DNA from 2 places in the Peribacillus sp. FSL R5-0717 genome. Region 1 is predicted to be linked to the other one. Evidence: riboswitches for the same ligand, from Rfam matches in the RefSeq annotation. Region 1 holds a riboswitch; the other holds the start of a gene.
The links. A riboswitch is a leader RNA that binds a small molecule or an ion and turns the genes downstream of it on or off. The one in region 1 is predicted to bind FMN.
Positions count from the first base shown of each region.

Region 2: it holds a riboswitch for FMN, as region 1 does, so the genes downstream of both, NYE65_RS02595 (ECF transporter S component) here and ribE (riboflavin synthase) in region 1, are expected to answer to the same signal.

Region 1 covers NZ_JBBOOF010000001.1:3,212,570-3,224,069, reverse strand. The annotation lists gene NYE65_RS15640 (DHH family phosphoesterase) at 1-648, opposite strand, end outside; gene ribH (6,7-dimethyl-8-ribityllumazine synthase) at 1,054-1,524, opposite strand; partial or broken gene ribB (3,4-dihydroxy-2-butanone-4-phosphate synthase) at 1,602-2,240, opposite strand; gene ribE (riboflavin synthase) at 2,259-2,897, opposite strand; FMN riboswitch at 3,044-3,175, opposite strand; gene NYE65_RS15620 (TspO/MBR family protein) at 3,378-4,115, shown strand; gene megL (methionine gamma-lyase) at 4,112-5,287, opposite strand; gene NYE65_RS15610 (DEAD/DEAH box helicase) at 5,510-6,646, opposite strand; gene NYE65_RS15605 (ATP-binding protein) at 6,694-7,761, opposite strand; gene putP (sodium/proline symporter PutP) at 8,137-9,606, opposite strand; gene NYE65_RS15595 (molybdopterin oxidoreductase family protein) at 9,764-11,500, shown strand, end outside.
Region 2 covers NZ_JBBOOF010000001.1:532,215-538,739, reverse strand. The annotation lists gene NYE65_RS02605 (hypothetical protein) at 1-1,053, shown strand, start outside; gene serA (phosphoglycerate dehydrogenase) at 1,104-2,678, opposite strand; FMN riboswitch at 2,999-3,135, shown strand; gene NYE65_RS02595 (ECF transporter S component) at 3,300-3,881, shown strand; gene NYE65_RS02590 (ferredoxin) at 4,009-4,257, opposite strand; gene NYE65_RS02585 (helix-turn-helix domain-containing protein) at 4,548-5,612, shown strand; gene NYE65_RS02580 (RecQ family ATP-dependent DNA helicase) at 5,612-6,525, shown strand, end outside.

The sequences.
Region 1 (11,500 bases):
GACCGTAGCTTGATAAACTTCTCTTTTTTTCCTGTTTATGTACCGATCCACTCGACTCTCTTCAACATTCAGAAGCGTTTGCTCCACTTCGTCAAAAGTGAAACTTTCAGCCGTGGACAGCTTATTTGCGATTTTCATTTCGAATTCCTCTATCGGAATCATGAAAAACAGGTCATTCAATCGCTTTGCCGTTGTATTTTTATTGACTTCCCATTCCCAAGTATCATATTGACGGACCAATTCAACGAATTCAGCGACAATGCTTGAAGGTTCCAGCAATTTATTTTCAACTGCATACTGATAGAATAATGATGTGGCTGCCGTCTGTTTACCATCTTCCTGTTCGACAGTTACAGATGCCCAATCATGTTCGTTCAAATGCAGTGCTGACTTATGATGATCGATCAGCAGCGCCTTGCCTCCATCTTCCACAAACTGAGTAATCATTTTTTCATTATCTTCATCAACCGATAGATCAGTAACGATCAATGTATCTTCAATCTTGGCCTGCTCAAGAAATGCACCTACATTCTGATTAAGGCGACCAATTGAATTATAACTAACCACTACTTCATCTCCGAATGCCAGCTTTGCTACAATGCCGCACCCGACTCCATCCAAATCATTATGTGTAAAGAGATGGTACACACAAACCCCTCCTAATAACTAATAAATTTACTTTTCCCTAAAGACATGAATTTCAATTGCAATCTTTACAATTGTAGCATAATCATATCTGCATATTTTATCATGCTTCCATTACGTGACGCTTTTGTTCGTTTTTTTTTCGATGAATTACCTAATCATTCCTTATTCCCCATGATTTATAATAATAAATAATGAAAAAACACATTACTTTGAAATCGGGGTATTTCCAGTGAAGGAGTTTCGGTGAGTGTCGAAGAGCAGCATTAGCTAATCGATCAATGGCTAACTTTACGAACTTTAAAGAATTGCCAGATGGTTGAAGAAAGTTGACTCAATCAGACCACGATCCGGCACATCAAAAAAAAGCCGCAGGAATGTTATTCCCCGCGGCTTCCTTATGTGAAATCACTGTTCAATCAATTTTCCAAGGTTGGCCATTTCAATTGCACTAACGGCCGCTTCATAGCCTTTATTACCTGATTTTGTTCCAGCACGTTCAATGGCTTGTTCAATATTCTCAGTTGTCAGCAAACCGAAGATAACCGGTACACCTGTTTCCAAAGAAACGGAAGCCATGCCTTTAGCTGCTTCATTGCAGACATAATCATAATGTGAAGTAGCACCCCTGATTACCGTTCCAAGACCGATTACCGCATCATATTTACCTGTATTCACAAGTTTCTTAGCAATTAACGGAAGTTCAAAAGCACCCGGGACCCACGCGATGTCAACGTCATTCTCATCAACGCCATGACGCTTAAGGCCATCCATTGCCCCTCCTAAAAGCTTGCTTGTGATAAACTCATTAAATCTTCCTACCACGATTCCTACTTTCAATCCTGATCCGATTAATTGTGCTTCAATAGTTTTCCCCATGTCCAATTCCTCCTAATTTTTAAAAACAATAATTTTTTTCATGTTAAGATTTCATTCCTAAAAATCCTTCAAGCTTTCGGGATGTTCAGTTCAAGTTCCTGTTTCCCGATTGGATCATTATGTTGAAGATACCGAATCAAATCGGCTATCGTAATGAACTTCAGGTTGAATTTATCAGCGATGACTTCTAAATCGGATACGCGGGCCATCGATCCATCTTCATTCATGATCTCACAAATTACACCGGCTGGAGCGGCACCGCATAACTTCGCCAAGTCCACCGATGCCTCCGTATGTCCTGCCCTTCTTAATACGCCGCCTTCTTTAGCGACTATCGGAAAAGTGTGACCTGGCCTTTGGAAATCTTCAGCGACCGAATCTTCATTAAGAAGCTCAAGGATGGTCAAGGACCGTTCAAAAGCACTGATTCCTGTAGAGGTGCTTTTATGATCGACACTTACCGTAAAAGCAGTGCCATGATGATCGGTATTTTCGCCTACCATAGGATGCAGTTTCAATTTTGCTGCAAGTTGTTCAGTGATGGTCGTACAAATCAAACCACGTCCATGAGTCGCCATGAAATTAATCGCTTCCGGTGTCGCCTTTTCGGCCAACACTACAAAATCCCCTTCATTTTCACGATCTTCATCATCGGACACGATTACTACCTTGCCAGCCTTCAAATCTTCTATTGCTTCTTCTATTGTATGGAACATCATTACACCGCCCTTTTATTAGAATCCATGCTCTGCCAAAAACTCTAAATTCAGTCCTGGTTTTGGATTACCATTTTTCATTTGATGTATTATATATTTCCCAATCATGTCGTTTTCGATGTTAACGATATCGCCAGCCGCTTTTTGTCCCAATATGGTGTCCTGATGAGTCAATGGAATCAATGATACCGTCAAAAGGTTCCTTTCGATCCCAAATATCGTCAAGCTTGTTCCATCAATGGCCACGGAACCTTTTGGAATGCAAAAGGCACTAAGCCCTTCTTCCAGTTGGATTACATAATATACGGCATTTTCTTTCCGTTCTTTTTTTATGATCGTTCCGGTTCCGTCGATATGACCTGAAACAAAATGACCGCCAAATCTTCCCTGTGCACTCATGGCTCGTTCGAGATTAACAGGTGATCCCAATTTTAACGTCCGGATCGAGGAAGCTTTGACCGTTTCCGGCATCACGTCGACCGTAAATAAACTTTTCGTGAAGGACGTTACCGTTAAGCAGACCCCGTTGACTGAAATACTATCCCCCAGATGCACATCTTCAAGGATTTTTTCAGAACGAATCGATAACTCCATACTGCTTTTTCCTTTTTTCAAGGAATGTACGGTACCGATATCCTCAATGATTCCCGTAAACATGTTTTTCCCCCTTTTATAAAATATAAAAAACCCCTTAGGATGGCCTAAGGGGTTAGCAGGAGAAATGAGTGAAAAAAATTGTATACCTAAAAAGCCTAATATTTTCATTTTCGAAAAATTAGGCGTACGTATACACTTGGGTTCCACACGTCCTTCTCCCATCCAGACTGTACTGTCGGCTTTGGAATCTCACCAAATCCTGCCTTTTAACAGGCTCGCGGGCTTAGAATTTCTTCATCACCGCCGGTTGGGATTTTCACCCGACCCCGAAGGACTAAAATAATATGAATCTTTGAATATTTTATCACCATAAAGTGAAGATGTAAAATTTCTAACCTTAAATGGTTCAATTGTTACAGGAACTTCCTACTTTTTTATAAAAATGGTCCCTCATTAACCCCGATGTGCTCCAAAAAGGTTAGGCAGGCTAAATATGTGGAATAGGATTAGAGAATCACACTTCATATAAGGAGGAAGACCATGCTTATTTCCATCATCAACCTGATTTTCTATCTGTTCGTCGTCACGATGAATTTTTTAGCCAATTTCCTGCCATTGAACGGCCAGACATCAGGAGAGATTTCCGATAAACTTCATGTCGTTTTCACTCCTGCCGGATATGTATTTTCCATATGGGGCTTAATCTATTTCCTGCTCGCCATCTGGGTATTCAGGCAGTTTTTAAGTAAACATCAAAACAGCCCTGCTTATAAGGCATCCTTCCCTTGGTTCGCTTTAAGCTGTGTCTTGAATGGCGCTTGGCTTTTGGCTTGGCACTATGAGCACTTTTTGTTATCCGTATTCATCATCATTGCTTTGTTGGTTACTTTAATGGTCATTTATACAAGCATAAAAAAAGTGGGACACACTACTTTTGACCTATTTCCATTCTCCGTTTATACAGGCTGGGTAAGTGTCGCAACTATAGCTGACATTTCTTATTACCTAACCTATATCAGATGGGACGGTTTTGGGGTTTCCGAATCAACCTGGACGATCGTCCTGCTGATTGCAGCAACAATCCTGGCTTTTGTCTTCGCAGGTAAAAACCGGGATTGGTGCTATCCTCTCGTATTCGTTTGGGCGTTCATAGGCATCGGGATACGATATAGCTCCGCCTATCCTGTAATCACGGACATTTCTTATATCCTCGCTGCCATCACTTTTATCATATCCATAACCATTTTCATAAAAAGTAGAAGGAATATGGTAGCCTAAAATGCTTGCTGAAGATCTTGCCATACATCCTGCCAAGCTTCTAGACCAACAGAGAGACGGACCAGCTGGTCACTGATGCCCATTTGTTCCCTTGAAGCTTCAGGAACGGCAGAGTGCGTCATGGTAGCGGGATGCTGGATCAATGTTTCGGCATCCCCAAGACTTACGGCAATTTTAATTAGATTCAATTTATTGAGGAATTCCTGCGCATCCTGTTTTGTGCCATGCAATTCGAAAGAGATAAGGCCGCCGCCATGTTTCATCTGTTTTTGCATGATATAATGATCCGGGGAAGCTTCATCACCTGGATAATATACCTTTTTCACCTTTGGATGTTTCTTAAGTTCATGAAAGATTTCCATTGCATTGGCCGAATGACGGTCCATCCTGACGGGCAAGGTCTTTAACCCCCGCAATAGTAACCAGGCATCGAAAGGTGAAATGATTCCACCGATATCCTTTTGTGTAGTCCCTGCTACCTGATTCATGAATTCCTTCTTACCGACGACAAGTCCCGCAACGACATCCCCATGCCCGCAAAGATATTTCGTAGCGCTATGAAGGGCGATATCACAGCCATACTCAAGCGGTCTCTGTAGGTATGGCGTCGAAAACGTATTATCGACTACGACCGTCACATTATATTCCTTCGCAACTTTCACCACCATCTGTAAGTCAATCATTTTCATCGTCGGATTGATCGGGGTTTCTACATAGATGCAGGTCGTTTCCGGCCGGATCATTTTCCTAACCTGTTCTTCAGTATCCATTTCACAAAAATCATGAGTGATCCGGTATTTATTTTTCATTAGCTGCAGAAGGCCAAATGTACAACCATATACCCCCTGTGAGCAGAGGATGTGATCATCTGTTTTAGTTAACGCAAAAAGTACTGCTGAAACGGCAGCCATGCCTGAACCGAAAGCAAGGCCAGCTTCCCCGCCTTCCAGTGCGGCAATCTTTTCCTCAAGCACCTGTACTGTTGGATTTCCAAGGCGAGAATAAATATATCCATCTTCGATACCGGCAAAACGCCTCTCCCCTTGCTCGGCATTTTCGAAAGTGAATGTTGAGGTTTGGAATAAAGGTGTTGCCAAGCTTCCCAAATGCTTCTTCGAGTCATATCCTTCATGGATGACTGCCGTTTCAAATTGTTTATACTTTCTTGTCATACCGTCTCCTCCTAACCTATGTCTATTGCTATCATATGTCAAAAACCCATATAAAGGAAGCGTTTTCATTCATGATTATCACCCATAAATGAACCCTGAATTTAGTAAAAATAAGCTTCATTCTGTTCAGTTCGATCCTGCAAATTGAGCACCTCTTTTAATTTTTTCTAACGTGAATTCCAAAAAAAGGGACAGCCGCCATGGCCGTCCCTTTTTTACGAATCATTCATCGACTACGATGTTTCCACCATAGAAGGTTACTCTCGTTAATGGTAACTCCAGTTCACGAGCCATTTTTTTCAACTCTCGCTCTTCTCTTTCCGTTACGATTGAAATGACCGTGCCATCTGCACCTGCACGCCCAGTTCTCCCGGATCTATGGATATATTGTTCGATATTGTCAGCCATATCAATATGAACGACCGCAGTAAGGCCTTTAATATCGAGCCCCCTTGCCGCTACATCCGTTGCTATCAGCATCGGGGATTTTCCGGAACGAAGCTTGCGCAGTGCTTTCTCCCTGTCGACTTTATTGGATTCACCGTGAAGCACGCCCATTTCAATACCTTTATAACTCAGCTTTTCATGTAAGACGCTAAGCTCCGCAATATCATTCAGGAAGGCAAGTGCCTTCACATCTTTAAGTCTTGTGATTTTCTCGAGAATCTTGGACTTTTCCCGTCTCTCAACCACAAAGTATAGATGGTCCACCTTGGATTCCATTTTTTCATTTTTATCGACCTTAATCATTTCGGGTTCATTCATGAATCCCCTGGCCGCTTTTTCCGTTTCCTCTGGCAGGGTTGCTGAAAACACCATGATTTGCCGATCCTTTAGTGTTGTTTTGATAATATTATTGATCGTTCCCATATGCTCTGGAATGATCAATTGGTCACCTTCATCAAGTACTATCGTCTTAACTTCATGCATCTTCAGTTTCTTTTGGGCAATCAATTCGTAAATCCGCCCCGGTGTTCCAGCAATCACTTGTGGACGCTTCTTCAGTTTGTCCAACTGCCTTTTCACATTAGCACCGCCGATGAATGCTGCACCCATTATGCCGCTTCCCTCTGACCAAATGCGAATTTCTTCATTGATCTGCATGACCAGTTCTCGTGATGATGCCAGAATCAAAGCTTGGGGCGATTTTTTTTCAGGATCAATCTTTTCCAGCAATGGCAGTAAATATGCCAATGTTTTTCCTGTACCTGTCGGTGATTCGGCCATGATATCCTTTCCCTCGACAATCACGGGAATCGCTTTCGTTTGTATCGGGGTAAGTTGTCCGAATCCGGACTTTTTCCAGGCTTCTTGTATATATGGTTTTCTATCGTTTATTAATGCAGGTAATTCGCTCATATCGTTCTCCTTTAATATAAAACTTTTCCTATCTTTCATAGTACCATTTATTCTTGTCCAGTAGCCAACGGAATACGAATTGTAACCGTCGTCCCTTTGTTTATCTCACTTTCAAAATCCATTTCCCCCTGAAGGCGATGAACGATTTTCCGGCAAATTGCAAGCCCGATCCCTGAACCTTTTTCCTTCGTCGAGTAAAAAGGCTCACCAATCCGTTCAAGGCGCTCGGGTCCCATTCCCATGCCATTGTCACTCACGCTGACTACAGCATGTCCATCGATGATTTGCAGCGATATATCAATTTCCCCATTATCTTCGATCGCTTCAATGCTATTCTTGACGATATTGATTACCAACTGTTTAAGTTCAATTGAATCAGCCATAATATAAATCGGTTCGGCGGTTTTAATCCTTAGCCCCATTTCGATATTATTCAAATTCGTTTCTGCTTTCATCAACGTGAATACCTGTTGTAAACTGTCGGCAAGATCGGTCCTACAGAATGCGACATCCTGTTTCTTCCCGAGAACCAAAAGTTCACTTGAGATAATATTAATTCGGTCAATTTCCTTCAACATGATATCAGAATGCAGCGGGTTCACTTCCTGGGTCATATCCATTAACTGTACGAATCCTTTTAAAGATGTCAGCGGATTCCTTATCTCATGTGCGACGGCTGCAGCCAGATGTCCGATAACAGATAGCTTTTCAGACATGATCATCAATTCCTCTTCGCGCCGCAATTCGGTGATATCCCTTACGATAGCATATACTCCAAGCATTTCCGAGTGGACGATGATCGGTAAAAAAGTTACACGGATTATCCGTTGTTCATCACTGCTATTCTGAATGGTCGTTTCGAATTTTACAGCCTCCCCTTGAAGGGACTGTAGAAAGAATTCAGCTACTTTATCACTTTCATTCCAGTTGATGAGATGATTCGCATTCTTGCCTTTCAAATTGTCACTATGATGACCTAACAGTTTTTCTGCTTCCGGGTTTATCGAAACGACATTTCCTTCGAGATTCAGCTCAAGGACACAATCCGGGTTATGCTTGAACAGCGACCGATACTGTTCATCCTTCAGAATGAATTCCTGTTGGGACCTCAGCATTTTCCCCGTCCAATACCTGATTATGAAGTACAGGAAAAGTCCGGTTATGAATATGAACATCCACCCTTTGGAATGTTGAAACATTGCATATATCCGAACATCTGACCTTGCCTGCGTCATAGAGATATAATCCGTAATGATAATCCATAAGACCCCAATGAATATATATATAAAAGCCACTTTACATGCAATTTTATGAGATTGGTTCATATTTTTTCCTTTGTATTGTTTTTTGGTTTATTATTCCCAAATCACTCAAAAAAAGCCCTCATGTTTTCAACATAAGGACTCTATCGATATTGTAACATATATATAGTAATCATTGTTTTATATCGTTAAAAAATCCAGCAGCATTACTACTGGATTTTCAATAAATCAAGAGAGGTCTTTAATGGCTTGATTGAATTCTTCTTCGATATCTTTTGTAGGCTTGGCCGATAGTAAGCTGAAAACGACCACCGCTATTGAACCAGCGATGAAACCAGGAATGATTTCGTATATTTCAGCAAACCTATCGATCATATCCCAGACGATCACGGTTGCCGTACCGACAATCATTCCCGCCAAGGCTCCCCATTTCGTCATCCGTTTCCAGTACAGGCTTAACAAAATGACAGGACCGAATGCCGCTCCAAAACCAGCCCATGCATAACCAACCAATTTAAGGATTGTACCGCTTGGATTAAAAGCCAATAATAGGGCAATGGCAGATATCGCCAATACGCCAAACCGACCTACCAGCACTAATTCCTTATCAGATGCGTTCGGCCGAATGAACTGCTTATAGAAATCATCTGTCAGAGCACTTGCCGATACTAACAGCTGTGATGCAATCGTACTCATGACCGCTGCTAAAATCGCAGCCAACAAGAAGCCAGTAATTAAAGATGGAAACAGTTCTTTAGCTAATATGATGAAGACGGACTCAGCATTCCTATCCCCTAAAGGACTATTTGTCAGGTTAAAATATGCTATCCCCACCAATCCGGTGAACATCGCTCCTACAATAGCAAAAATCATCCATCCCATGCCGATTCGCCGTGCACTTTTCAATTCTTTAACAGATGAGACCGCCATGAAGCGGACGATTATATGAGGCTGCCCGAAATAACCAAGCCCCCATGCCAGAAGAGATATGATGCCAATGGTTGATGTTCCCTCAAAAACATGCAATAAATTCGGGTTAATCGATTTTATTTCATTGAAGGTAGGATCCCAGCCCCCAATATTTACAATCGTGACAACTGGTACTAGAATTAAGGCAATGAACATGATTGTACCTTGTACGAAGTCCGTCCAGCTGACAGCCAGGAATCCGCCAAATAATGTATAAAGAATAACAACGCTTGCCGTCAGCCAGATACCCCACCGGTAATCTAAATTGAAAGCCGTACGGAAAAGCTCACCGCCTGCCACCATGCCTGAAGAGGTATAAAAGGTGAAGAAAATTAAAATGACCGATGCTGATACCACTTTTAAGACGCGGGAGCCATCTTTAAACCGATTTCCCAAAAAGTCGGGAATCGTAATCGAATTGCCGGCAATTTCCGTATATGTCCGAAGCCTTGGTGCCACAAATAACCAGTTTAAATAAGAGCCTGCACACAGGCCGATGACAATCCAGCCAGCACTCAACCCACTAATGTACATCGCACCAGGAAGACCCATCAACAGCCAGCCACTCATATCGGAAGCCCCTGCACTCAATGCCGTTACAGCCGGCCCCAAGTTCCGGCCGCCAAGCATGTAATCGGTTAAGTTAGCCGTTTTCCGATAGGCCAAATAACCAATTAAAAGCATACCTGCCATGTATATTGCAATTGATATTATAATTCCATATTCCAAAAATGAATCCTCCTATTTATAGGTTAATTTTCATCTTGTAAGCTTATCAGAAAAAAAAACATATGTTAAGAAGTTCTTGCACCTTTCAACGATTTCACTTTCAATATAAGTAAGAAAATTCGTTTTATTAGAATAAATCATTTAGGAGGAATACGCCATGCAATCCTATATCAATCAGCCAGATGGAGTCTTTCCCTCTGTTTGTTCTCTCGACTGTCCTGATCAATGCGGTTTACTGCTGCACAAAAAAGATGGGAAAATCATTAAAGTTCAAGGAGACCCTGATCATCCAGTCACAAAAGGGAATATTTGCAACAAAGTCCGCAACATGACTGCCCGCCTATATGACCCCAATCGCTTAAAACAGCCCTTAAAGCGCATCGGTCCGAAAGGAAAAGGGAATTTCGTTCCAATCAGCTGGGAAGAGGCCATTGACACAATCACTTCCAAATGGAAAGACTTGATCGAAATGCACGGACCGGAAAGCATACTTCCTTACAGCTTTTACGGAAACATGGGCAACCTCAGCGCCGAGGGGATGGATCGCCGCTTTTTCCACAAACTCGGCGCAAGCATGCTCGAGCGTTCCATCTGTAATGCGGCAGGCTCAGTCGGATACAGCTATACAATGGGTGGTTCATTCGGCATCGATCCAGAAGAAACAATCCATACGAAGCTATTCATCATGTGGGGCATCAACGCTGTGAGCACAAATATGCACCAAGTGACGCTTGCCCAGCAAGCCCGAAAAAACGGGGCCAAAGTAGTTGTCATTGACGTTCATAAAAACCAAACTGGCAAGTGGGCAGATTGGTTCATTCCGATTCTGCCTGGCACCGATAGTGCACTTGCCCTCGGATTAATGCATATTCTTTATGCCGAGAATCTAGTCGACCAGCCCTTTCTCGATGAATACACAGTGGGTGCTGCTGAATTGCGCGAACATGTCCGCCAATATGACCCTGCGACCGTCTCCGCGATAACTGGCGTTCCCATTGATGACTTATATGAACTTGCCAGGATGTATGGCACCACAAGCCCATCATTCGTTCGGATAGGCAATGGCCTGCAGCACCATGACAATGGAGGCATGGCGGTACGTACCATTGCCTGCCTGCCTGCCCTTACCGGCCAATGGATGGAGGAAGGCGGCGGAGCCATCAAAGGGAATTCAGGATATCTGGCCTTTAATATAAATGCCTTAAGACGTCCTGATTTATTGCGAAATAAAGCTACCCGGACCATTAATATGAACCAAATCGGCCAAGCTCTTATGGAAAAAGAAAACCCGATTCGCTCTATGTTTGTATACGGCTCCAACCCAGCACTTGTCGCTCCGAATGCAAATAAGGTGCAGGAAGGTCTAATGCAGGAAGATCTATTCACAGTGGTACATGATCTATTCTTAACCGAAACGGCCATGTTTGCCGACCTCGTCCTTCCTGCCACGTCATCTTATGAAACGGAGGATTTTTATAATTCATATTGGCATAATTACGTCCAAATACAAAAACCTGTAGTCGAAAAATATGGCGAATCGAAATCGAATGTTGAATTGTTCAAACTGTTGGCTGCTGGAATGGGATTTGGGGAACAAGCATTTGGAGATTCAGAGGAAGATATGATACGGCAGGCTCTGGATTTTCCCGACAACCCGCATTTGGAAGGCATCACCTATGACTCCCTTTCAAGGAATCAATTTGTCAAAGCCAAAATGCAGCCGATTTTCCCAGGCAAACTCCCGACACCAAGCGGTAAAATCGAACTTTATTCCGAACGGATGAAGCGGGATGGATTCGAGCCATTGCCCACATATACGCCTATCATAAAAGACAGCGACCTGCCATTTTTATTCATTCCGGCACCTAATCACAATTTCTTGAATTCAACCTTT
Region 2 (6,525 bases), 2.7 Mb from region 1:
GTTTTGGCATCATCGTTCATTATTGAAAAAAAAGGAACGACAAGTCGAGAAGACAGCGGCAGCAGTGGGAAATTATCTCTATCTGAAAGTAAGGAAATGTCAGATCTTGAACGGAAGGATTCAAGTAACCTAGAAAAGCCCTCAGAAGATAAACAGGAAGCTCAAGAGTTTTCGAGTAACCAAGCGAAAATCGAATCCAAAGACAAGTTTTCAGAAATGGAACCGCGAAAAGGGGAAAAGGAAAAAACATTTGAACAAGCGATCTACCAGGATGACCTTAAAAATGCCTCGATCATTACGATGGGTGTCCCGGATGATCAAATGAATTTCATCATTCCCATTTCAATTAAACTTAAACATCATGATGAAAGTGATACACTGAATCAGTTAGTTAATCAAATGTCCGATATTGATGAAGCGCAATATGGGCTATCTGACTATTTTCCGCTTGACATAAAGATTAGCCAAGGAAACGATATAAACACTGCCCATATCGATTTTCCAGAAAAAAGCCGACTGTTGGCTGAAGATACACTTTTTCTCCATTCGATGGAAGAAACGCTTTCCTATAACAATATAGAGAAAATGACATTTTCCACAGAAGGTAAGCAAGGTGCCAGGTTTGCGCATGCGGGATATTTAAAGGAGGTGGATATACCTCATCAAAAAAAACGCACATACCTTCTTTATCAAAGGGATGAGTCCTCTCCAAGTTTCCTTGTTCCAAGCAATATGGGTTATCGGGACTTTGAGGAGGCGCTTCAAGCCGGAAAAGGGGAGGCGGACATCGAGGGAATTTCACCTGCAATCCCCCATGACCTGAAATGGGAAAGGATAAGCTCTAATGGAGATCTTGTGACCATTCACCTATCAGATCAAGCCGTTATTGAAAATAGTGAGGAAACCCTTCAAGCTTTAGAAGCCATACTCTTCATAGCTAAGGATTTTGGTTTTGAAAAAGTGAAGTTTGAAAATGCTCCTATTGAAGAGGTGGGAAAGCTGAATTTAACTGAAGACATAATGGTGCCCGAAGCACCGAACCAAGTGAATTGAATGCATTATAAGAAGAAAAAAGTGCCCGCGCTGCGGGCACTTTTTTCTTCTTATAATGAAATACGGGCCAAGAAAGTAATTTCTTCTGTTTCCATTAAAAACTGTTTCATGTTGTCTTCTAATGGTAAATCGAAGCTCAAAACCATGATGGCTTCACCGCCAGCTTCTTTTCGGCCAACCTGCATGGTGGCGATATTCACTCCGTGATCACCCAGGACCTTACCTACGTTACCGATTACACCGGGTTTATCGGTATGCTGGATATAAAGTAAATTCGATTCTGGGTGAAAGTCGATTTTGAAACCATTCAAACTTACAATTCGAGAACCGTAATTTTCGATATAGGTCCCACTTATTGTTAATTCTCGGTTGTCACCTTTTACTTTAAGGCTGATCAAATTCGAGTAACCTAAAGAGTCCGTAGAGATTTTTTCACCAATGGTTATGCCACGCTCTTTTGCGATCAACAAGGCATTCACTTCATTGACTGATGCATCGACTCTTGATCTTAAAAAGCCGGAGATTAAACTTTTTGTAAGAATCGCGGTATCGAAATCCAAAGATTCTCCTGCATATGTAACGGAGATTTCCTGAATTCCTTCATTCATGCACTGGGAAGCAATTGATCCCATTTGCTGAACAAGTTGATGGAATGGCTGTACCTTTTCAAACACTTCTTTAGATATGGCTGGAAGGTTGATTGAACTTGAGACCGGGTTTCCTTCGAAATAGGTCAAAACTTCTTGGGCAACCTGTACGGCGACATTTAATTGGGCTTCTTTCGTGGAAGCGCCTAGATGCGGTGTAGCAATGACGCTGTCCAGTTCCAGCAGTTTATGGCCAAGTGGAGGTTCTTCGACGAAAACGTCCAGTGCCGCCCCTGCAACATGCCCTTGAACTAACATTTCATATAAATCATCTTCGTCTAGAATTCCACCACGGGCGCAGTTCAGTACATAAACCCCTTTTTTACAGGTAATCAGTTTTTCTTTATTAATTAATCCTCTAGTTTCATTCGTTAGTGGTGTATGAACAGTAATGATGTCTGCTTTAGGAAGCAATTCATCCAAGGGCAGGGCCGTTACGGACATTTTCTTTGCACGATCTACAGTCAGGAACGGGTCATAGACAATGACATCCATGCCAAACACTTTAGCACGTTTGGCAATTTCCCCTCCGATGCGCCCAAAGCCAACTATGCCTAATGTTTTTCCACGAAGTTCAGTTCCCGTATAGGAGGAACGTTTCCACTCTCCATTTTTCAATGAAGCATAAGCTTGCGGAATGTGGCGCATTAATGAAGCCATCATCGCGAATGTATGTTCAGCTGTTGAAATGGTGTTGCCGTCAGGTGCATTAACCACGACAATCCCGCGTTTTGTCGCTGCGGGGATGTCTATGTTATCAACACCGACACCAGCGCGTGCTATAATTTTCAACTGCGGCATACGGTTCATTAAATCTTCCGAAACCTTTGTTGCACTTCTCACAAGAATTGCATCGATCTGATCAAGTTCGTTTGCAGCTTCCTCTACGGTCTTCTGAATGAGCTGAATATTGGATGCCTCTGAAAGCGGTCCGAGTCCTTCTGGTTTAATGGCGTCTGCTACTAAAATCCGATACACGTCTAAACACCTTCCTAAGGAAAAAGTTATCTTAAATTTCAGTTAATTTTACAATTGAAATGCTGATAATGTCAATTTGGCATATCTGAATGAAAGCGCTTAAATAAATGATTTTCAACTGATCATCCGTTTAAGGTGGCGATATAAATAGCTTCGCTCCTTTTGCGAAAAATTTTCGAATTGCCATATTGTAAATCCGCTGTTTGTTTTAAGTCGTTCACTGCGACAATCGATATTCATCCTACATGCATCAAATGAGAAAAAATGCTATCAAAAAAAAAGTATTTCAGATATAATGGGAAGTATAAAAAATTTTATAGGTCTATCTTCGGGGCGGGGCGCAATTCCCCACCGGCGGTGATGAAGGAATTTCTACTTCTAAGCCCGCGAGCCTTATAAGGCAGGATTTGGTGTGATTCCAAAGCCGACAGTATAGTCTGGATGGGAGAAGATGGAGGTTCCTTAGTGCGTTTCAACATTTATTTGCTGAACGTTTGTTTGATGTAACCTTTAATTTATCCCTTTAATTCCATTGGAATTAAAGGGTTTTTATTGAACATCAACATATTTTGGAATCCTAACCTCTTTTTCAGGTAGATCGGAAAAGAAGGAGAGAGAACTATGAAAAAGAACAAAGTGAAAAAAATGGTCTCACTTGCCATGATGGGAAGCATTTCGTATTTATTGATGCTTTTAAATTTCCCGTTTCCAGGATTCCCGCCTTTTCTCAATGTTGATTTTAGCGACATACCAGCACTGATGGCGGCATTGATTTTCGGTCCGATGGCTGGAATTCTAGTCGAGTTCATTAAAAACCTATTGGATTTAGTCATGACAGGGACCCTGACAGCTGTGCCTGTGGGGCATATCGCTAACTTTATAGCCGGAATACTGTTTGTCTTGCCGACTTATTATGTATTTCAGAAAATCAATTCAAAAAAAGGAATGACGTTCGCCTTACTTGCGGGAACAGTTTCCATGGCAGTATTCATGAGCGTATTAAACTATTTTGTCTTTTTACCGGCTTATACCTTCTTTATGGGATGGGATGCCATGTCGGCGCCCGAGTCAAGAAAGTTCGTTACGATGGCAATCTTGCCTTTCAACGTGATTAAAGGCGTGCTCATCACATCTGTATTCATGTTGCTGTTCATTAAATTACAGACATGGATCAATAAGCAAACATTATATAAAAATGCTTAACGGCATTGACGATAGATATGAAAAAACAACCGGATATCCATATCCGGTTGTTTTTTTTATGCCTGTTTTTTGGTATGTGCATTGGCCAAAAGAAAAAGCCATTCTCGATTGAAAATGGCTTGTACCTTTATTCGAATTTTAGTGCATCTCCGTCAAATGCCTCGTCAGCAACTTTGATGGAATCCGTTGGGCATCCTTCAAATGCATCCATCATGTCGTCTATAAGTACATCAGGAATTTCAACGATACCCTCGTTATCGTCAAGGGTAACAAATGCGATCCCTTCGTCATCATAATCATATATATCCGGTGCCGCTGCTCCGCAAGCTCCACAAGCTATGCATGTTTCTTTATCCACAATAGTAAATTTAGCCATGAATATAACCCCTCCTAAGTTGATTAACAACTGATAATCTTTTTATTTCAGATTATTATCTCTTTCTTATTGTAAGACCGAATGCCAAACTTTTCAATAGAAATTGTATTGATAATAACTATCATGTAGCTGAATGTCAACGAAATACATCGAAAAAATTAATTTGGTCCTTTCCATGTTTCGTCATTTAGTCACATAATTTCCGTTGTATTCATCAATAATAACGGCGGTTTTTGCAGATTTTTGTTACAATGGGTTTATTGGTTAAATGAAACAAGGATGTGAGTCCCATGAATAATTATCTACAGGCCATCATTCTATATGCGATAAAAAAATTTCAAGGTGAGCGCTCCATTTATGCTATATACCATATGCTGCAGGGTAAGAAATCGTCACAAACCATCCAAGATGCCCATTTATTCGGGTTAACGGATATTTTTGGGACAATACCTCGATTTACCCGTCAGCAATTAAATCAAAACATTGAACATTCACTTAAGCATGACTTAATTAATTTAACGGATAAACCAGATGCATATGAAATTAGTTTGCAAGGTGAACGAATGTTGGACGATTACTTTAAAAATAATCCTTTTCCGGAGTATTTAAATGGTTGGAAGTATCATAATATCACCCCTGTTTTCTGGGGAAGGTTAAATTTACTCATTCAAACCATATCCCATATTGTCCACAATGAAAGACGTTTTTATCCGATACAACGAAATCCCAAAATTCAATTCTTCGTAAAGGAATTTTTACATGCCAATCGTCAGGATCGAGCGTTGATTGCCCAACATTTATATGATGAACTGGTATCCCTTTTAGAAAATCAAAGTGATATGAAACGAGACATTTTCATTTTGAGATTGACCGGGATAAACAGGATTGGTCTAACGTTTGAACAGATTGCCAAAAGGAAAAATACGGAAGAAGAGTATGTTCGCTATACATTCCTTGACTCATTGCATCAAATGCTTGCAGAAATGGAAACGGGTGGTGATTACCCTCTCTTATCCTCATTAACCAATGATTGGAAAAGAGGTGGTAATCCTCATTTGACACAATCTACAAAGACTACTTTACGATACATCCAGGAAGGGAAAAACCTCGGTGAAATAGCTGAAATCCGCAGATTGAAAGTCAACACCATCGAAGATCACCTCGTAGAAATTGTTTTATCGGAAAAGGATTTTCCGATTTCCGATTATGTGACAATCGAGGATGAGAGGGAAATTGCTGAAGCGATTAAGGAACTTGGTACAAAAAAGCTTAAAGCTATCAAGCAGATGGTCGATAATAAACAAATAAGCTTTTTCCAAATAAGACTTGTACTTGCGAAAATAGGTGAGAGATGATGAACATAGAACGAGTCCTCAAAGAAAAATTCGGTTTTGATAAATTCCGTCCTGGACAAAAGGAAGTGGTTGAATCATTGATGTCCGGCCGTCATACATTAGCGATGCTCCCAACCGGGTCAGGTAAATCATTATGTTATCAGCTGCCGGCTTATCTGGTGAATAAGACTGTCATAATTGTCTCCCCGTTATTATCTTTAATGCAGGATCAAGCGGATCAGCTGAAGATGAGCGGCGAAAAAAGTGTATTGACCCTTAACTCTTTTTTGACGCTTAATCAAAAAAGGAAAGCTTTCGATAGGTTACATAGTTATCGATTTATCTTTTTATCTCCTGAAATGCTGAGCATCGATGGTGTGATAAAATCCTTGAAATCTATAGAAATAGGTTTGTTCGTCATAGACGAAGCACACTGCATTTCACAATGGGGGTACGATTTCCGTCCGGATTATTTGAATTTAGGAGAAGTGAGGCGTGAGCTGAATAATCCGTTGACGCTTGCCCTGACGGCAACTGCAACCGATGAGGTCCGGAGGGACATCGTTGTTAAACTTAACATTGGGCAGGCCGAGGAAATGGTTTCATCGGTTGATCGTGAAAATATTGCCATTATTATCGAGCGAATGTTCAGCTACGATGAGAAGCTAGGCCGTGTGCTGGAGCTTGTCAGGAAATTTACCGGAAGCGGAATTATTTATTTTTCCTCTAAAAAAGTGGCGGAATCTGTCGCTGGGTTTTTACAGGATAACGGGATCGATAGTGTCAATTATTATCACGGTGGAATGGAGCAGGAACAAAGGATGCTCATTCAGCAGCAATTCATTTCCGGCCAGTTGAAAATCATATGCGCAACAAGTGCCTTTGGAATGGGTGTGAATAAATCGGATGTCAGGTATGTTATCCATTATCATAT